Regions from separate parts of the Paenibacillus sp. SER-28 genome, predicted to be linked through region 1. Evidence: riboswitches for the same ligand, from Rfam matches in the RefSeq annotation. Region 1 holds a riboswitch; each other region holds the start of a gene.
The links. A riboswitch is a leader RNA that binds a small molecule or an ion and turns the genes downstream of it on or off. The one in region 1 is predicted to bind thiamine pyrophosphate.

Region 2: it holds a riboswitch for thiamine pyrophosphate, as region 1 does, so the genes downstream of both, ACUYLD_RS12255 (ABC transporter substrate-binding protein) here and ACUYLD_RS08790 (thiamine phosphate synthase) in region 1, are expected to answer to the same signal.
Region 3: it holds a riboswitch for thiamine pyrophosphate, as region 1 does, so the genes downstream of both, tenA (thiaminase II) here and ACUYLD_RS08790 (thiamine phosphate synthase) in region 1, are expected to answer to the same signal.
Region 4: it holds a riboswitch for thiamine pyrophosphate, as region 1 does, so the genes downstream of both, thiC (phosphomethylpyrimidine synthase ThiC) here and ACUYLD_RS08790 (thiamine phosphate synthase) in region 1, are expected to answer to the same signal.

What each region holds. Positions count from the first base shown of each region.
Region 1 is NZ_JBRECM010000002.1:700,505-705,749, forward strand. It holds gene ACUYLD_RS08785 (ABC-F family ATP-binding cassette domain-containing protein) at 1-780, shown strand, start outside; TPP riboswitch at 874-982, shown strand; gene ACUYLD_RS08790 (thiamine phosphate synthase) at 1,247-1,840, shown strand; gene thiO (glycine oxidase ThiO) at 1,905-3,053, shown strand; gene thiS (sulfur carrier protein ThiS) at 3,050-3,253, shown strand; gene ACUYLD_RS08805 (thiazole synthase) at 3,256-4,023, shown strand; gene ACUYLD_RS08810 (ThiF family adenylyltransferase) at 4,020-5,081, shown strand; gene ACUYLD_RS08815 (response regulator transcription factor) at 5,222-5,245, shown strand, end outside.
Region 2 is NZ_JBRECM010000003.1:448,076-453,320, reverse strand. It holds gene ACUYLD_RS12275 (ABC transporter ATP-binding protein) at 1-436, opposite strand, end outside; gene ACUYLD_RS12270 (ABC transporter permease) at 481-1,257, opposite strand; gene ACUYLD_RS12265 (MTH1187 family thiamine-binding protein) at 1,254-1,547, opposite strand; gene ACUYLD_RS12260 (hypothetical protein) at 1,861-2,043, shown strand; gene ACUYLD_RS12255 (ABC transporter substrate-binding protein) at 2,051-3,100, opposite strand; TPP riboswitch at 3,293-3,402, opposite strand; gene ACUYLD_RS12250 (pyridoxamine 5'-phosphate oxidase family protein) at 3,673-4,107, shown strand; gene ACUYLD_RS12245 (bifunctional 2',3'-cyclic-nucleotide 2'-phosphodiesterase/3'-nucleotidase) at 4,328-5,245, shown strand, end outside.
Region 3 is NZ_JBRECM010000014.1:87,272-92,516, reverse strand. It holds gene thiE (thiamine phosphate synthase) at 1-204, opposite strand, end outside; gene thiD (bifunctional hydroxymethylpyrimidine kinase/phosphomethylpyrimidine kinase) at 201-1,031, opposite strand; gene thiM (hydroxyethylthiazole kinase) at 1,028-1,870, opposite strand; gene tenA (thiaminase II) at 1,945-2,634, opposite strand; TPP riboswitch at 2,773-2,875, opposite strand; gene ACUYLD_RS23350 (NAD-dependent malic enzyme) at 2,968-4,689, opposite strand; gene ACUYLD_RS23345 (glycosyltransferase) at 5,087-5,245, shown strand, end outside.
Region 4 is NZ_JBRECM010000003.1:42,835-48,079, reverse strand. It holds gene ACUYLD_RS10310 (alpha/beta hydrolase) at 137-1,174, opposite strand; gene ACUYLD_RS10305 (IclR family transcriptional regulator) at 1,473-2,216, shown strand; TPP riboswitch at 2,372-2,484, shown strand; gene thiC (phosphomethylpyrimidine synthase ThiC) at 2,671-4,515, shown strand; gene ACUYLD_RS10295 (hypothetical protein) at 4,637-4,789, opposite strand.

The DNA.
Region 1 (5,245 bases):
ATTGATGCTTATGAGAAGCAACAGGACTTTATTAAGAAACAAGAAGATTTTATTCAGCGTAATAAAGCGCGTGCTTCTACCTCAGGCCGAGCAAAGAGCCGTGAAAAGCAGCTTGATCGGATCGAACGTATTGATAAGCCTGAAGAAGCCGCAAAACCAACCTTTCAATTCAAAGAGGCACGTGCAAGCGGAAAGACGGTATTTGAGGGTATTGATTTTGAGATTGGTTATACACATGCCCTTTTGCCTAAGATGTCCATGACGATTGAACGTGGCGAAAAAATTGCAATTGTCGGCTACAACGGTGTCGGTAAATCGACATTGCTCAAAACCATATTGGGAAAAATTCCGCCAATCAGTGGAAAAACCTATCAAGGTGATTTTTTGCAGCCCGCTTATTTTGAGCAGGAAGTAAAGGCAGAGAAAATTACACCGATTGACGATGTGTGGAATGAATTTCCGCATTTGAACCAGCATGAAGTACGAGCGCATTTGGCGCGCTGCGGTTTGAAAAATGAGCATATCACACGTCCGCTATCTGCGCTTAGTGGTGGAGAACAGGCTAAAGTCCGTCTTTGCAAACTGTTAATGCGTGAAAGCAACTGGGTATTGTTCGATGAGCCTACCAACCACTTGGATGTTAAAGCAAAGGATGAGCTGAAACGTGCCTTGAAGGAATACAAAGGGACGGTATTGCTTGTATCTCACGAACCGGACTTTTACGAGGATTGGGTAACCAAAACGTGGAATGTGGAAGAGTGGTCAAGTAAAGTTAACTAAAATCAGTTAAATCCAGTTCTGCATATTTCACACGAAGTGGGGTTTGCAGAATTAGGAAAATATGCTAAGCTATCTATAGCTTATACAATAAAATAGTCACACTAGGGGAGCCGCCCATGCGGCTGAGACGGAATAAATGGATTTCGGACCCTTTGCACCTGATCTGGGTTATGCCAGCGTAGGGAAGTGAGCGCCGTACAAACAAGGCAACACCATCTTTATTTTGTTTGTGCGTGGGACGATACACGTATACGGATATCATGGTCCGTTAGATTATTGGACGTTCGTTAAACCACTTCCTTGGGGAAGTGGTTTTTTTGCGTTTCGTTCATTTTAAGTTGTTCGAGCTTCCGTAGACGGATTCACATACAATCCCCTTTCATTACTGCTGGTAGACGTGGCTGCTAAGCTTAGATCCTTTAATCCAATGTGAGGTGAAGACAAAATCGAATTACACGCAATTTCGATGGAAAAGGGCACTTTTGCACAAGCCGCCCGAGTGGCTGCTATGATTTGTCCGTATGTTCATTATGTACACGCACGTTTAAAACAGAATGGTGCCTCTGCATTGCTTTCTTTGACTCGCAGCATGGTGGAGCAGGAAGTTCCTTTGCAACAAATTGTAGTAAATGATCGTGTGGATGTAGCTTTACTTACTTTGGTTGGAACCGTCCAGCTACCAGCTAATGGATTACCTGTTGTGGATGTGAAAAGCCTACTTTCAAAGAGTACACGCTGTGGAGTGTCTGTGCATTCCTTGGAGGAGGCGCAGACTGCCGAGCAGGCAGGAGCAGACTATGTACTTTATGGTCACGTATATGAGACCCATTGTAAGCCCGGTATTGTACCGCGGGGTTTAGCTCAGCTTGAACATATTTGCAGGCTGTTGAACATTCCGGTGATCGCGCTGGGCGGCATACAACCGCACCATATCCCGGAGCTTTATAGGGCCCGAGCAAGCGGAATTGCGGTGATGTCTGGTATATGGGAGGCTGAGTCGCCCGTTGCAGCTGCGATGGAATATAGGCGAATGGCAGATCTTGTAGTTCACAGCCTGTAGCGAGAAAACGAGAGTAGAGGCAAGCTGAAAGCAGAATGGTTTATGGAGAGGAGACACGGAACAAGTGCTAAAGATACACACAGAGGCAAGAGCGATAGGACATGCTGAATGCTTGGTCATAGGTGGAGGTGTCATCGGCAGTTCCATTGCTTATCATGTGGCCAAGGAGGGAAGAAGTACAATCATGCTGGAACGATTGATCCCGGGTGAGGGAGCCTCAGGAGCAGCGGTTGGAATGCTGGCAGCGGAAAGTGAAGAGTTCACCGACTCTGAGCTGGCACGATTTGCTCGCAGAAGTCGAGATGCATTCCCTGAGCTTGTCTGTGATCTGGAGCGTTTGTCGGGTATTTCGGTGGAATTCCGTACAGAAGGATTTGTGACCCCTTTCCGTACGGAAACTGAAGGCCAAAAACGCTGGAAAGCTGCTAAAACGCGAGAGGATGATTGTCCTATCTGGTGGGATGCGAGGGAATTGGCCCGACGAATTCCAGGTTTGGATGAACAAGCGATCGGAGCAATATATCGTTCAAAGGAGACACAAGTGGCTCCTGTCCAGCTTTGTCGTGCTTATGCAGGTGCTGCTGCGGTGCTGGGAGCAACGGTATGGTCTGGTACACGGGCAGAGCAACTGGTCATACAGGATGGTCGAGTTTGCGGTGTCCGAACAGATAGCGGCTTTTTTTCCTGCGATCAGGTCATTATTGCTGGAGGCTTGGATAGCATGAAATTACTGGCGCAGGTTGGGTTTGAATATCCACTTTATCCGGTCAAGGGCGAAGCGGTAGCGGTCTCCTTGAAGGATCACCCATTAGAATACACCATTTATGCTGATGATATTTACCTCGTGCCTAAACAGTATAACGAGCTTTGGATTGGGGCAACGAGCCTTCCGCATCAATATGACGAACAAGTGACCGTAGGAGGCTTGGAGGGCTTGCTGGCACGTGCCTCTGCCTGGCTGCCGCGCGTCCGTGAAGCTTCTTTTATACGCACTTGGGCGGGCTTACGTCCGCAGGCTGCATCAGGTCACCCTTTTATAGGCACTGTTCCTGGGGTCGAGGGCGTATATGCTGCGGTCGGGCATTATCGCAACGGTGTCCTGCTGAGTGATGCTACCGGGCGTGCGATGGCAGCTATGCTTAATGGAGCTGGTGCAGCAGAACTTGGGATAAGTAGTTTTTCTTCTGAGCTCTTCAAGGAGAAAAGCTTATGAAGCTGACGATTAACGGCCAGAGCATGATCTTTTCTAATCGAATCACTCATGTGAATCAATTGCTACATGAGCTTGATGTAAAGGTGAAAACCGTAGTGGTGGAGCTGAATCGGCATATATTGAGCCGTGAAGATCATGATGAAGCGGTACTGAAGGATGGAGATTGCCTAGAGATTGTACATTTTGTGGGAGGCGGTTGATTATGTTAACCATTGGAAAAGCATCTTTTACCTCGAGGTTGTTGTTGGGAACAGGAAAATTCTCTGATCTGGATATCCAATCCCAAGCCGTAGAGGCTGCTGAGACGGAAATATTGACGTTTGCTGTACGGAGATTGAACTTGGAGGAACGGGATAAGCAGCATTTTCTCGATATGCTGGATTTGAGCCGGTATACACTTCTTCCCAACACAGCAGGGGCTACAACAGCAGAGGAGGCGATTCGTATTGCCAAATTGGCAAAAGCCTCCGGCCTGTGCGATATGATTAAGGTGGAAGTCATTGGGGATAGCAAGACACTGCTCCCTGACCCTTTTGAAACGTTGAAAGCTAGTGATAAGCTGTTGGAAGAAGGCTTTATCGTGCTGCCCTACATATCGGACGATGTGATTCTAGCAAAGAGGCTACAAGAGCTTGGAGTACACGCCGTTATGCCTGGAGCTTCACCGATTGGTACAGGACATGGTTTGCTCAATCCGTTTTCATTAGAGCTAATTATTGAACAGGCGGAGGTTCCGGTTATTGTCGATGCGGGTATTCGCTCACCCGGTGACGCGGCAATGGCGATGCAGTTAGGGGCAGATGCTGTTTTGTTGAACACAGCCGTATCAGGAGCGAAGGACCCAGTAAAAATGGCCGAGGCCATGAAACTGGCTGTTCGTGCTGGAAGGTATGGTTTTGAGGCGGGGATGATTCCTGTAAAACGTTACGCTTCAGCAAGCAGTCCGACAGAAGGTATGGTTCAGGCATGAAGGTAACTGACAAATCCGGTGCAGGAGAAACACATCCAAGTGACCGTTATTCCAGACAGGAAAGATTCGCGCCCTTTGGACCGACAGGACAACGCCGGCTTGCTTCTTCACATGTACTAATCATAGGTGCCGGAGCGTTAGGTACAGGTATTGCGGAAACGCTCGTTCGCGGGGGCGTAGGTACAGTGAGCCTCGTAGACCGGGATTATGTGGAATGGAGCAATTTGCAGCGCCAGCAGCTTTTTCAGGAAAGTGATGCTGCGCAAAGATATCCCAAAGCAGTAGCTGCTCAGCGAAGATTAAAGGATATTAATTCGGAAACGGTTATACACGGACATGTACTGGATGTTGGGGTGGAAGAGCTGGAAGAGTTGATCCAGGGGGTAGATCTCATGATGGATGCAACCGATAATTTCGATACCCGACTTCTTATGAACGACATGGCACTCAAGCATCGGATACCTTGGATTTATGGGGGATGTGTGGGCAGCTATGGTGTAACCTATACCATCTTACCGGGTCAAACGCCTTGTCTTAACTGTCTGCTGGGAACTGTACCGTTTGGTGGGGAAACCTGTGATACCGCCGGGATTATTCCGCAGGCCGTACAGATGGTCACGGCTAACCAAACTACGGAAGCTTTCAAACTTCTTGGTGGATATCCAGAAGATTTGAGAGGAAAGCTGCTTTCGTTTGATTTGTGGAAAAATGAGTATGTAGCGATAGCAGTAGATAGCGTTAAAAAGGAGAACTGTCCTTCTTGCGGCAGCCAACCGACGTATCCCTATTTGTCGGCCTCTCATCGGCAGAAGACAGATGTTTTGTGCGGTAGGGATACCGTTCAAATTAGACCAGCAAACCCGATACATTTGAATCTTGCAGAAACAGCAGATAGATTTGCTTCTTTGGGAGAAGGAAAAGTAGAGCGGAATCCGTTTTTGGTTTCCTTTAGTACAAGCGAGCATCGCTTGGTTGTTTTTGCAGATGGCAGAGCGTTGATTCATGGGACAAAGGACATGGCAAAAGCAAGAAGTCTGTATCATCGCTATTTGGGTTAAATCATAAGAGCAGAAGACCATTCTTTGGAGAATGATTTTCTGCTTTTTTGTTACAATAATATAGATATGCTTTAATGGCTTATAACAAACTTGTTCGTATCCAATATGTAATGCTATGTCCAAACCAGGTGGGTGAAAAGATGAGCCCGTTAATTTTACTTGTG
Region 2 (5,245 bases), on a different contig from region 1:
CACTTGCGTACTGAGGGGGGACTGCTGTAGTCTTACGTGGAGCATTTTCCTGCCCAAGCAGTACGTTGTCCAGCGTGGTACGCCACGGAAAAAGGGCGGGCTGCTGCGGCATATAGCTGATATGCCCACGTTCACCAGTCATGTCCCGTCCGTGCATACGGATACGTCCCTGCTGGGGTTTGAGTAGCCCGCCGATGATGTGAAACAGCGTGCTTTTGCCGCTGCCTGACGGACCGATGAGGGAAACGAATTCTCCCGGCTTGACTGTGAGGGATACATCCTGCAGTACGGGCAGTAAGCTTCGCTTTTCGCGGAAGGCAAGGCTGATCCCGTCCAATTCCAAAGCAGGAGGAGCAGTTGAAGGACTCTGTTGTTCCCCGGCTCGTTGTTCATTAGCCACGTTGTGTGATGATAAGTCAATCGGATGCAGACTCATACGCGCCACGTCCTTTCTTTGCTGTATTTAATTCAAGGAGGAAGCTACTCTCGATCGGGTTTCCAGCGAACCAACCATTTCTCCAGTAGTAAAATAACCACAAACATGAATAAGCTGAGTGCGACAATAATGCCGATGGCAGCAAAAATGAGGTCCGTGCGATAGGCCGATTTTTGCAGCAGCATATAATATCCAATTCCTTCACTAGCTCCGATCCATTCGGCAATGATCGCGCCCATCACACTATAGGTAGCAGCAATTTTAACGCCAGAAAAGACTTGCGGCAGGGAATGTGGCAGCTCCAGCTTCATAAAAATAGACATGCGGCTTGCACCCGACATCCGCATATAGTTCATCATCGTACGGTCTGTTCGAGTCAGCCCGTCCATGGCTGCTACAGCGACGGGAAAAAAGCATACTAAGGTAATGACCATGAGCTTGGGCAGCACGCCAAAACCAAACCACACCATGAGCAACGGACCGAGGGCGATGATCGGAATGTTTTGGCTAAGGATCAAGAGCGGGTATAGAGCAGATTTGAGAAAAGGAATCGTATGAAGAACGATGGCGATCAGCAGTCCCGTAGCTGTCCCTATAGCGAATCCCGCAAGTGTCAGACGAATTGTAGCCCATGTATGGGTGCCAAGCAACGCCGATTGCGCCATGCCCTCTTGTACGATTAGGGATGGAGCTGGCAGCAGCCAGGATTCAATATGTAAATAGGAAACCGCCCCCTGCCAGGCCGTTAAAAAGAAGAGGACCGCCACAAGGGGCGGCCATACGCTTTTCCACCAGGATGCGTTCTTGCCTTTCGGATTCATGGGCGATATTTCTCGGTCAGCTTGTTCATGCTGATGCCTTGTGGGTTATGTGCGATTTTGATCTGTGAAATGACGCTGGGACTGCCCGCTTCCGTCAAAGCCTCGTGCATTTCTTTAACCACTTTCAGCAACTCGTCGAGCTCGCCCTCCATGGTCGTATCCAATGGATTCACCTGATATTTGACTCCGGAGCGCTGAATGACCTCAATCGCCTTATCTACATACGGGTAAGAGTCCTTGTTATTAGGAGTTTTAGGGATTACTTGAATACTGAGCAGTGTGTTAGCCATGAAAATTCACCTGTCCTTTATTGTGGAGTTGTTTTGAGAAAATAGGGTGGTTTAAGGCGGGGAGACCGCTTCGCGTTTCATTTGATCTTACGATCGCTGTTGCCGTGGGATTCTTTGAATAAATTTTAAAAGGTAAGAATCCCACGGCAAAGGCGAACGCTGCGCTTCTCCAGATTCAAATGAACCGCTACGCTGCCAACCGCCTTAAAAAGCACCTTAGTTTTTAAGCTAGGTTGTACGGTATTTTGTATTTTTCTCACATAAGCGCACCTGCTTTTGCGCTTAGACACTATGAGACTAAAGAATAAACCAAGTGGAACGAGAACGAAGTGGGCGGAATGGTGCTGTACAAGCGTTAGCGTTCGCCTTTGTACCCAGATTTCAACCTCTGGATATTCATAAAAGAAATCTGGGTACAACAGCGATGGGAAGCACCATCCGACTGCGTAGTGGAACTTCGTTCACTTCTCTAGTTCAGTCTTATTTAGCGTTTTAACAAATGATCAGCGCTTGGGCAAGAAGTCGTTTGTGAAGGCTTTATCCACTTCCAAAGGCTTGCTGAGCAGCTTGCGTTCGTACATCCAGTCCGAATAGTTTTGCCATACCTCCGCTTTTTGCACACCCCATTGCGCGGCATCGTCCTGATAACGCGGGCTCAGCCATTTTTGGCTGGCAAGTACCAGTTTTTTATCCAGCTCCGGTACAGCTTTGCTTAAGATGTCCGCGGCTTCATCTGGATGGGCGATAGTGTATTCATAGCCTTGTGCGGTAGCGTTCATGAACGCTTTTACCAGTTCTGGATCATTTTTTATTGTCTGTTCGTTGCTCACAATTACAGGTGTATAGTAATCGAGGCTTTTGGAATAATCTTTTACATACAGCATATCTAATGACTCACCTCGAAGCTGGGCCTCAATTCCGGTCCATGCGTAGAAAATCCAGGCAAAGTCGATATCCCGCTTCACGGCTGTAAAATAGTCTGCATTGCCCATGTTGACGATCTTCACTTTGCTCACATCGCCTTTGTCTGAATCCATGATGGATTTCATGACCGCTTCTTCTACGGGAGAGCCCCAACCGCCGTATTTTTTACCTTCAAAATCTTTGGGGCTCTTAATTCCGCGATCTACTGGGGCTGCGAAGCCTGAGGTATTATGCTGAATCACCGCAGCGATGGAAACAAGCGGCACGCCTTGCGTACGAGCCTGTGTGACGCCTTCTTGGTAGCTGATACCAAAAGGTGCAGCATTAGAGGCAACCATTTGATCGGCTCCGCCTGAACCAGGTTGAATAATTTGGACATTCAAACCCGCTTTTTCGTAAAATCCTTTGTCCTTGGCAACATAGAGTCCCGTATGATTCGTATTGGGTGTCCAGTCGAGCACGACTTTAACATCTTTGAGCTCCTTTGCCGGAGTAGACGTTTGAGTGTTGGTAGCGGGAGCCGCTTCTTGGGATGTGGAGGGACTTCCACCGCAAGCGGTCAGGGTCAGGGTCAGGGCCATGAGCCACAGACTGATCAGTCCGAGGCTTAACATTTTCATGCGCTTCATCGTTGTGTTCTCTCCTTTAATTACCCGTTATCCGTCCAATCAGACAGCTTATGTTCCCCATTTTCATAAAAATAACATCTGCCGGACGCGATCTTTCCAACAACTTAATCTTCAACAAAAAAAGCGCCCCGAGGTTCCGGGACGCTTGCGCTTGTATATACCAAAGTAAGGGATGGTCCTATGTAAAAAAGGCACATCTTGCTTAAGCATTCCTACGCTGGCATTACCCAGATCAGGTTGTAAGGGTCAGTGTCTTGGGACACACTCTCAGCCGGCCGATTCCAGCACCCCTGGCATTGTATGGTTTAATGGGTTCATTTATTCGGGTTTACTACGACGATTATATGCCTTGAATGCGGGTCTGTCCAGCATGGAGGAAGAGATGACGGTTCATTTGCCGAACGACAGGGTACACTTTTACTGTGAGCTTTGATCTGAAAATGAGCATGCATCAATCCGATCTGATCGGGTCATGTTATTTTCAGAACAGCTGTGCAGGTAGGTTCAGATGGGCTGGTGCCCAATGGCATGGCCGTAGAGAATTCTAATTCGTGAAAAGGAGTTGTTGTACTGTGGGTAAAACGGAAACATTGGATCGTAGCCAACTAGAACAAGCCATTGTGAAGGCTTTGGATAACAACAAATTTTGCTCGTTAGGTACGGTAGAGGGTGGCAAACCGAAAGTACGCTATATGGCCCTTTTTAACGATGGAATGAACATTCATCTGGCGACAGATCGCAAAACGCATAAAGTAGATGAGCTAAAGGATAATCCGAATGCTTATCTGCTGCTGGGTTATGAAGTTGGCGGTACAAAGGAAGTCGTAGAAGTGGAGGCTACTGTCCAGATTACAGCTGATGAGGGGCTACGCAAACAAGTGTGGAACGATTCCTTGAAGGAATGGTTTTCCGGACCGGATGATCCCGATTATGTCATTCTGGACGTGAATCCGACTCGCATTGAGTATGTGGGTCAGCAAACGGAGCGCCAAGTGTGGAATAAATAATGAGAATATAAATGGATAAACCAGTGAATCTCCGAGTTTTTTAGGAGGTATGCTGGTTTTTTGTTTTTGAGAGAATTAATTATTTTTTCATAAATAATTTAAGTGAATGACTACTCTTTTGTCTGGCGTTGGATTAAAATAGAAATGGTGGGTTCAAGGCTTACATATATGTGCAAAAGTATGTATATGAGTCATACACCTTAATGAGGAGGGGTATATTTTGTTATTTCGTAAAAATTGGTTTAAAGGGTTTACAGCAGCCGTTGTAGCTTGTAGCATGCTGGTGTTTTCGGCCGCTCCATCCTGGGCAGCTAGCGATTCTCGCGATAGCGCTACGGTGAATTTGCGGATCATGGAAACAACGGATATTCATGCATCCCTGATGAACTACGATTACTATTCGGACAAAGAAACCAACGAATATGGCCTGATTAGCACAGCCAGTTTGATCCAACAGGCGCGTAGTGAAACAAGAAACAGCATGCTGTTCGATAACGGTGATTTGCTGCAGGGCAATCCATTAGGCGATTATATGGCCAGAAACAAAACCTATGAAAAAGAGGGCGGTATCCATCCGGTCTACAAGATGATGAACTTGATGGGCTATGATGCGGCGACAGTGGGCAACCACGAATTCAACTACGGCCTCGACTTTCTGGAGAAATCGCTCAAGGGAGCCGATTTTCCTTACGTAAATGCGAACGTTTATGTTGATAAGGGGGGGCAAGCTACTAAAAATTATTTTACCCCTTATCGAATTCTTGATAAAACGGTAACGGATGAGAAAGGTGAAGAGCATGCGCTCAGAGTGGGTGTCCTCGGCTTGGTCACACCTCAAATTATGCAGTGGGATGCAGCCAATTTAAAGGATAAGGTCGTTACGAAGGATATTGTGGAAACGGCGAAAAAGTTTATTCCTCAAATGAAAACGGAAGGTGCTGACATTATTGTCGTGCTTGCGCATACAGGTTATGAGGATGTGCCACAAACGCCAATGATGGAGAATGCCGTTAAATATTTGAGCCAGGTGGACGGAATTAACGCGATTCTGTTTGGGCATGCTCATAAATCTTTCCCTGGCCCTGATTTTAAAGAAATGAGCGGCGTAGATCTGGATAAGGGAACCATTAATGGCGTG
Region 3 (5,245 bases), on a different contig from region 1:
TTCCTGTAGCTGGCGCGCGAGTTCGAACATAGGAACGCCCGTTAACGCGCCGAGACCCTTTTCTCGGAACTGGACCATGGTTGCCCCGCCAGCCAGAGCCTCCTGCACGACCCAGCCTGGTTCCGCGAGGCAATTCACGCTTCCAAGCACCAGGTATATCTGTAGATGGCGGCGCACCACCTCTGACAATATTCTGCCGCTCATAGAAGCATCTCCTGACGACGGCGGTAGGCCCAATGATTGGTTGGGCCGTGTCCCTGTCCCAGAGACAACGTATCCTCAATCGCCGCCTGGATGAAGGCTTTACCATTCGAGATAGCCTCCGGTACGGACATCCCTTTCCCTAATTCCGCGGTAATCGCTGCCGAGAAAGTGCACCCTGTTCCGTGTGTATGAACAGTCCGTACTCGCTTGCCGCTCAGCTCTATAAAGGCGGTTCCGTCAAAAAGCAGGTCAACAATCTGTCCGCTGCTCTCGCTCTCGTCAGCGTGACCACCCTTGATCACAACGAATTTTGGTCCCATACTGCTAATATGTCTCGCAGCCTCGCGGCGATCCTCCATCGTATGGATACTGATCCCTGTCAGGGCTTCCGCCTCCGGGATATTCGGTGTAACGACCAGGGCCAAGGGGAGCAGGTCGTCCTTCAAAGCCTGCACCGCTTCCAGCTGCAGCAGTTCAGCGCCTCCCTTGGCAATCATCACGGGATCGACGACGACCTTTTTCCAGCCGAACTTTCGGATCTGCTCGCTCACAAGACGGATGATGCCGGCATTAAACAGCATGCCAGTCTTCAGGGCATCCACTCCAAGGTCTAATCCTACAGCTTCGATCTGTTCCGCTGTTGCTTCCTCTGGTAGCGGATATACGCCGTGGACCCCTAAGGTATTCTGTACGGTAATGGCCGTAATAGCCGACATGCCGTACACGCCAAGTTCTTGAAAGGTTTTGAGATCAGCTTGAATTCCAGCCCCGCCGCCACTGTCTGAACCAGCAATCGTCAGCGCTCTGGGTACACGAACGTCTGTCATCGCGCACCACCTGCTGCTGTTGTTCCGGCTTCATGGATCGAGACATGCCCCTCTAGTGAACCTGTATGCAGTTTGGCCAGCTCGTCGAGAAAGGCAATCTGGAAGCTGCCGGGCCCCAGCTCTGCGGTACGTGCTGCGGCTCGAGAAGCTGCTGCACCGTAAAATGCCAAACCTGCTGTACCGGCGAGCAGCAGGTTGGGTTCAACAGCTGCAAAGGCACCTAACACAGAGGTCAGCAGACAACCTGCTCCGGTTACCTTCGTGAGGAGCGCGTCTCCGCCGCTAATCATTCGTGCTTCGGCCCCATCGGTGATGACATCCTCTTTTCCAGTAATGACAACCATCGTATTGAGCGTTCGAGCAGCCCGAATTGCCAGATCGACATGGCCGCTGTCAGCACTGTCACCGGCATCTACGCCTTTAATCTCACGCGCTTCTCCAACAAGATGTGCGACTTCGGCTGCATTGCCCCGCACCAATGAGATTTTGACTTCACTCAGGATTCGCAGTGCCGATTCAGTTCTAAAGCTCGTTGCTCCCGCACCGACCGGATCTAGCAGCACCGGAACACCGTGTGCATTCGCCGATTGTCCAGCAATGATCATGGCATCCACCAGTTCGCGGTTCAGTGTACCGATGTTTAACACGACGGCACCTGCTATTTTTGCCATATCTGCTACTTCCTCAGGTGCATAGGCCATCACCGGGGAGGCGCCCAATGCATACAGGCCGTTGGCCGTAAAGTTGGTGACTACCACATTGGTCATATTGTGAACGAGGGGTTTGCTGTTTTGTACCTTCGTCAGGAGATCCGAATAACTTTTTTTCCATGTACTCATAATGATTATCCTCTCTATAGTTGGTAGTTCAACAGGGCATTAACCGTACTTCACACATCGAATCGCCAGGCTGACTATTCCAAGACCGCTGCCTGCATCTGGACCGGCCATTCTTCCTGCTTATAAGCCATGTCCCAGAACTTATATTCCAGCTGGCAGCTCAGTATAAAATGCTCAATCATCCGCTCCCGCTCAGCAGCCGTTGCGTCTTCCGCCCAAGCATCTACACGTTCTCGGAACTTGAGTGTTGTATCATCAAGCTGGTCTCCATAGAAGCCAATCCATTCATAGAACGGATGAGACTCATCCGGCTTTACTTCATCCAGCAGCCTGCGACCAATCTCGGCATACGTCCACATACATGGCAGCAGCACAGCCAAGATCTCGCCCAGGCTACCCTCATGCGCAACCGTCAGCATGTGACGGATATAGTGATGAGCCGACGGAGCGAGCGGATATCCCTGCAACTCTTCATAGGTCACCCCTGCGACAGCACAGAAATTTTGATGCGGATGAACCTCGCTGTGGAGAATAAAAGAGATTTGTTCATTAAATACAGCCATATCCTCCCGATTCGTGCATTTGGAGATTGCGATGCCGTATATCCGCATGTAGGCGTTCAAATATTCAAAGTCCTGTTTTACATAGTGAATCAGCTGTCCCCTTGTCAAACTTCCTTCAGCAATACCTCTCACAAAGGGGTGCTCAAAAATCGCTTGAAAAATGCCGTCCGCCTGCCGACGGAGTTCTTCTGTAAAACTCAATTTCCCCACCTCCATCAAATTGAAGAGCAAGAAGTCCTGTAAGAATATAATTCCGGAACAACGCTAAAAAGCCGCCCCGGAAAAATGGGAGCGGCTTCAACAATAGGCCCAATACGCAAAAAAACGTTTGAAACCTTATATATGAAGGCTCCACTTTCCTACGCTAGTACGAACTAGATCAGGTTCAAAGGGTCCAAGATACGTTCTTGTCTCAGCCATAGCGGCTCCCCTAGTGGACTTCTATTCTTTTGACTATTACTGTACATACGTTCATACGCTATGTCAAACATAGTGTGCAAAATATTAAATTTCCTCTAGTTAGGTGTTTTGAGCTTAGTGAGGGTGATGAATTACACTTTCCACAGCTTTGACCTTGGCATATTCCGGTTTCCACATTGCATCTCGTATAGCTTGTTCCACATCTGAAATGTGCGCCTGAGCTACCTGATCCTGTATCGCGGCTTTTGCAACCGCAATCGCAACAGCGTACGAAACTTCGCGTAATTTTCGGATATGAGGGAGTAGCGCTCCGCCAGGCGTATTCGAATCTACACCATTGGCAACAGCAACTGCTGCCGCTGTAAACATCGCAGGGGTAATCCTTTTGGCTTTAACCACAATCGCACCCAGACCCAGTCCCGGAAAAACAAAGGCATTGTTCGCCTGTCCAATCTCAAATTTCGTACCGTTATAGGTGACGGGCTCAAAAGGACTTCCGGTTGCAATCAGTGCTTTGCCATCGGTCCACCGGATCAAATCCTCGGGTACTGCTTCTGCAAGGTTTGTAGGATTGGACATGGGCATAATGATCGGGCGTTCTACATGTTTCGCCATCTCCTTGATGATCTCTTCAGAAAAGGCACCTGCTACACCGGAAGTTCCAATCAATATCGTAGGCTTCACCTGACGGATGACCTCTAGCAGTGGTATTTTGCCGTCACCCGATCGGGTCCATGAGCTGACTTCATCCTTTTTGCGCACATACGGTTTCTGATACTCCAATACGTCTTCCATATCTTCCATTAACAGCCCGCGATAATCAAAGGCCCAAAAGGACTTGAAGGAATCTTCTGCGGAAAGGCCGTCCTCAATCATAGCACCCCGAATTTGATCAGCGTTACCGATTCCTGCTGCCCCTGGGCCGAAAACAAGTATTTTTTGTTCACGCAGCGGAGTCTTGGTGACATCCACCGCCGAAAGAATCGCAGCCAAGGTCACCGCTCCTGTACCTTGTATATCATCGTTGAAGGTGAGTATACTTTGACCGTATTTTCCTATAATATGGCGTGCATTTACGCTGCCCACATCTTCCCAATGTAAAAGCGCCTTTGGGAATTGCGCTAACGTTTTGCTGATAAAAGTATCAATAAACTGGTTATAGGCTTCTCCGCGAACCCGTTTATGGCGGTTTCCGATGTACAGTGGATCATTCAGCAGCTTTTCATTATTTGTACCTACATCCAGTACAATTGGCAGCACCCGCCCGGGATGAATGCCTGCCGCAGCCGTATACACTGCAAGCTTGCCGATAGCAATGTTAATCCCCCCGACGCCCCAGTCACCAATCCCTAAAATACTTTCGGAATCTGTCACGACGATCAGATCCACATCATGGTCACTCAAACCAGAATTATGGAATGCTTGTCCAATACCGTTCGGGTTATCTATCGACAAATATATGCCTCCAGGGCGGTTGTACTCGTGACTATATTCTTGAATCGCGGTTCCTACAGTCGGCGTGTAGACTACGGGCAGCATTTCACTCAAATGATCGGTTAGCAGCCGGTAGTAGAGTACGACATTTCGGTTGTGAAGGTCGTTGAGAGAAGCATTTTTTCGCAGCATGGTGGGTTGTGCCAGAAACTGCTGATATGCCCGTACGCTCTGTTTCTCTAATGAAAGGACGGTGGGAGGAAGGATTCCTTCCAAACCCAGTTCTTTGCGTTCTTCTTCTGTAAAAGCGACACCTTTGTTCAAAAGGGGATTTGCCAACACATCCTTTCCCCGCAATGGAGTAGATAATGACCCATCGCGATTGACATAAAAAGCTTCCATAGAAAGACCTTCTTTCTCTTCATTTTCATAACTATTCATAAAGAAAGATGACATGTTGTCCATAGTATGGACGTGCGAATTGGTTTTATTCTTCTATTTATCTATGACAAAATAACCATATATATTTCTTTCTATAGATCTAAAAGAACCAATTTCAGATATCGGTTCATTAACTAATTCTGATGATTTTGGTTCTAATGAATCAGGTCTAAATGCTCTGTTTTTATCAAATATGAAAATTAGTTTTTCTTCTCTTATCTCCATATATATCATGGAGTGTCAGTTATTTTGTTAAGGAAATATGAAGTATTTGGACATTAATTTAACTCCTATAAGCAAACATTCTTAATTCTTTTTCAACAAAATAGAACTATTCGGAGGAAAAGGAGAGGTTTGTGTGCAGGGACCTATAGCCATTTTTAGCGATAACGACAGGGCTATTGATTATCCCAATGTGATTTGTTTTTACCAATATATACAGTGCGAGGACACGGAGGCAGCTTCAGTCTACGAGAACGCATGTTGTTGCCTGATTGATTATAGGGAGCCGGGGCAG
Region 4 (5,245 bases), on a different contig from region 1:
CGGTCACATCTGTTAGGTAAAACAATGAATACCCATGGAACACGAAAAAGAAGCCCAGCTACGGCACGGGTTAAGTGTCCATAGACAGGCTTCTTCAAGGGGAAGAATAGAATATAGTTCTTCGAAAAATAATTTTTTACTTCGTATTCGTTTGTTTGTGGGCATCAGCGGTGGTTTTCTTGTCCTCCAGCTCCTGTACATTGCTTAGAAACGTCGATACCCGTCGCAAATATTCACGAGGGTGCTCTCTAAAAATAAGCTCATGTATCCCGTTTTTAACAATCCATACACTGGAAAGCGGGTTGGTTTGATTGGCAGCGAGCTTTTCCGCAATAGGATAAGGAGCTTTTTCATCCTGTGTACCATGCACAAACATGATCGGGAACGGGTAGTTTTCCTTTTTAACCTCCTGATATGGAATCTGATGCAAGCTGGTACCGTTCAAAACTGGAAACAGCAACTCCAGAATTTCCAAAGACGGATGCCTTGGCAGATTAATTTGATTGTGAATGTTATGGTACAGCGTATCTGGTTCCAGCAGGAAGGTGCTGTCCAAAATCATTGCGTCCACATCCTTGGTTTGCAAGCCCGCCTGAAGAGCGGTGCCTGCCCCCATGGAGAAGCCCCATACGATAATCTCCGATGAGCCGCGTTGCTTCGCAAGCTGAATTGCTCCGAGGAGCTGTTGGGATTCTGCTTTGCCTCCGGTTGCGACTGCTTTGCTGTTTTGTGACGCAAATCCATAATCGAACATGACCACATTAAAGTTCAAACTGTGGGCATAATGCGCCAGATCATACATGGGAATCCAGCTTTCTTCGCGGTTAGCCCCATAACCATGGCTGAAAATAATCGTTTTCCGCGATTGATCCGCCGGGATATACCAGCCTTGTACCATGCGGCTACCATCCTTGGCAGGGAAGCTGACTTCCTCATAAGGCATGCTTTTGGCCTGCATCGGATTAGAGTACAGTGGTGCAACGGTGGGATTCGTAAGAACCCATGCGATGTAAGCATGCAAGGCAATAAAACAAAACAACAGAAAAAAGACGACCGACAGCAGCAGAGCAATCACAACGTGCTTGAACCGCAGCAGACGGGGATTAAAGAGTGGGGTGGACGGCTCCTGAACAGCGGTCTGTAGCTGAGCGTTGCGCTGGGATGTCGAAATCATGTAAGAGCCTCCTTATATAAAATTGATCTTCGTTTCATAGAATTTAGGTATAATTCCACTTGAAAATAGTAGTGTAGATCCGTATAGATACCTATTATCGTATGATGGGGATTATCCAAAGTCAACGCCTGAACCGGAAAAGTAAAAATGATGCAAAGAATTGTCGATGTTTGTTCTCGTTCTGTAATATGGTTGTCACAAAAACATCGGTTTACAGTAGCCGCAACTATTCTATATAATTTATGTAACCATGTTTCATAGTGTGAAACGAATATGGATACAAGAGGAGCGGTTCACGATGGAAGACCGTAAATTAACCGTTCGCGCTGTAGAGCGTGCACTTGATATACTGCTGTGTTTTACTGCAAATTCGGATCTTGGCCTGACGGAGATTGCCTCCAAAATTGGTCTACATAAAAGCACGGTTCATCGGCTGCTGACTACGTTGGAGGATCGGGGCTTTGTCGTTCGGAATGCCGAAACGGAAAAATATCGACTTGGCTTCCGCATTTGGGAGCTATCCACGCATTTGTCCCAAAGTGACGAGCCGGCGGTGCTGTTACAACCTGCAATGGAAGGACTACGTGACCGTCTGGGGGAGACGGTCAGCTTGTACTTACGGGACGGCAGCATGCGTATTCGCATACAAGCCGTGCAGAGCAATCAGGCGATCCGCAGGGTCGCGCCTGTAGGTGCGCGTATGCCGCTGGCTGTAGGGGCCTCCAGCAAGGTGCTGGCGGCCTTTATGCCGCCGCAGGAGCTGGAAGCCCTGCTAAGCGGGGATGAATGGCCGCCCTCAGTAGACCCGGAGGTCTATAAAGCCCAGCTGCAGGACATTCGCGAGAAGGGCTATGCGACCAGCTATGAAGAACGGGAGCCAGGGGCTGCTGCTGTGGCAGCGCCAATTGTGAACCGGAAGGGACAGGTCACTGCGGCTTTATCTGTATCCGGCCCGGTCAGCCGACTTGCACCCGAGACGCTACATGACTTTGCTCCGATTTTGATCGAAGCGGCGAAGGAAATGGGGCTTATGCTTCCGTAACAAGAATGAACACAGTTGAAGCAAGCAGAGTGATTTGATAGGGAGTGTCTTCTTGGTAAAAGGGTACCTAGAAGGGTTGCCAAAGCCATAAATTTGAAGTAGTCTGGTAAGGAAGGCGGATGTCTGTTATATCCGCCTCATGTGAATAGAAGTATCACAGTTACTGGGGGAGCCTGTAATGCCGGGCTGAGATGGAATCGTGCAAGATTCCGGACCCTTTGCACCTGATCTGGATCATACCAGCGTAGGGAAGTAATCGGCCATTGAAATGTATACGCGGCTGCTGTCTACAGTGGCGCATTGGAATGGATTATTCCATATGCGCATTGTCTGGATAGCTGTCTCGTTAGATTAGCCGGTTCCCTGGGGAACCGGCTTTTTTGCATAGATCAGCGCCACCCTGGGAATGGTTCCGGATCGGTGTGTTATTTCATCGAAACGGGAGGAATGGACAATGAAGCCGACAGAAGCAGAAGGAACAAAAGGAACAGAATTGAAATCAGCAGAAGTAAGATTGGTAGGAACAAAAGAAGTTGAGGTAGAGAAGACAAACGGGGAGCAAGCCAGTGGGGTAACGCCCTTTCCAGGAAGCCGTAAGGTATATATTCAAGGCTCGCGGCCGGACATTGCCGTGCCAGAGCGCGAAATTGCTCTTCATCCTACACATACGCCGCAGGGCACGGAGCATCATGAGCCATTGCGTGTATATGATACAAGCGGTCCCATGACCGACGAAGCCTATCAGGTCGATATCCGTCAGGGCCTGCCTCCATTACGGCGAGCTTGGGCACTGGAACGGGGCGATGTGGAGGCTTACGAGGGACGCGCCGTCCAGCCGGAGGATAATGGACTGAAACCTGGCTCCAAACGGGAGACAGTGGAATTTCCCGGCGTGACCAATCGTCCGCTTCGTGCTTCGCAAGGGCGTACAGTGACGCAAATGCATTATGCGCGGCAAGGGATCATTACGCCCGAAATGGAATTTGCGGCGATCCGCGAAGGGGTGGAGCCTGAGTTTGTACGGCAGGAGTTGGCGGCTGGACGAGCCATTTTGCCTTCGAATATCAATCACCCGGAAAGCGAGCCAATGGTCATTGGGCGTCATTTTCACGTGAAGATCAATGCGAACATTGGTAATTCTGCGGTTACCTCCTCCATCGAGGAGGAAGTGGAGAAAATGACTTGGGCTGTGCGTTGGGGCTCGGATACGGTTATGGACCTGTCTACAGGCCGTAATATCCATACAACACGTGAATGGATCATTCGGAATTCTCCTGTACCGATTGGGACTGTGCCGCTGTATCAGGCACTCGAAAAGGTGAACGGTGAAGCAGAAGCGCTGACGTGGGAGTTGTATCGCGATACGCTGATTGAGCAGGCGGAGCAGGGAGTGGACTATTTTACAATTCATGCGGGTGTATTGCTGCGGTATATTCCGATGACGGCGAATAGAATGACGGGAATTGTATCCCGGGGCGGATCAATCATGGCAGCCTGGTGCCTTGCGCACCATCAGGAGAATTTTTTGTATACACATTTTGAAGAAATTTGCGAAATTATGAAAGCCTATGATGTAGCCTTTTCTCTCGGGGATGGTCTACGTCCGGGTAGTATCTATGATGCGAATGATGAAGCACAGTTTGCAGAGCTGGAAACGTTGGGCGAGCTAACGCAAATCGCATGGAAGCATGATGTTCAGGTCATGATTGAAGGGCCGGGACATGTCCCTATGCATAAAATCAAAGAGAATGTGGATTTACAAATGGAGATTTGTAAGGAAGCTCCTTTCTATACCTTGGGACCGCTCACGACGGATATTGCCCCCGGATATGATCATATTACCTCAGCCATCGGGGCGGCGATGATCGGTTGGTTCGGGACGTCCATGCTGTGTTATGTTACGCCTAAGGAGCATTTGGGTCTGCCCAATAAGGATGATGTCCGTGAGGGTGTCATTACCTACAAAATTGCGGCACATGCTGCCGATCTGGCGAAAGGGCATCCACGGGCGCAGCAGCGGGATGATGCTTTGTCCAAGGCACGCTTTGAGTTCCGCTGGCGGGATCAGTTCAATCTGTCGCTTGATCCCGAGCGTGCCTTATCCTACCATGATGAAACGCTACCGGCAGAGGGCGCCAAGGAAGCACATTTTTGCTCGATGTGTGGCCCTAAATTTTGTAGTATGCGTATCACTCAGGACATTCGCGCCTATGCAGCGGATAAGGGGCTGGACACTCAAGAAGCAGTAGCCGCGGGGATGCGCGAGAAGGCAGAGCAGTATCGGGATGGAGGTCAGTAAAACGAACGTGGGAGTTTAGGGACAAATGAATTAAAAAAGCCGTGGTTCTCTACAGTCGATGTAGGAAACTACGGCTTTTTAGCATATGTAAAGCGAATCATGCAACCGGATAAACGGCGCCTTATTTTTTACCCATTTTTTCATTTAAAATATCCTGAAAGCTGAGCTTCTTCTCCGAGCTATCTTCTTTCTTTTGCATACTCACCGCGTTGGCACGTTGGTATTGGTGGTGAAAGGGCATCAGGGTGTGGACGGTTAAGTTCATTGTATTCATGTAGGTCATTCCTCCAATTCCATATTGTCAAATTCAGATTGAGTTGCTTAGGACGTCTGTATAGGACTATTTGTATGTACTTGATGTCGTAATGCTATGTAGGTTGCTTGGTAATGTTTCAATCATTATACCCACATTTTTTCAAAGTAAAACGCTTTTGACATAAAACAGGAAGATGGTCATATGTGTCCAAAATGTCGATTAGGAGGATGGTCGTTTTAGAGGAAAATGTGCCTAGGTCTAAAACAAGGGCTAGAGGCCCGTTTTCTTAGTTTAGTAGTCGGGATTGTGTTATTTTGTCGAATAACCTTGTAAAAGGAGAATTTCGCGGAATCCAAGTCAGGATTGAGGCAGTCTGGTGGCGAATTAAAGTGTCAAAGTTGTATTGACTTTATGTTTGGTAGTAGATACCATGAACTGGTTGTCAGCGTATTTTGACAACAAGAATCAGCCAAT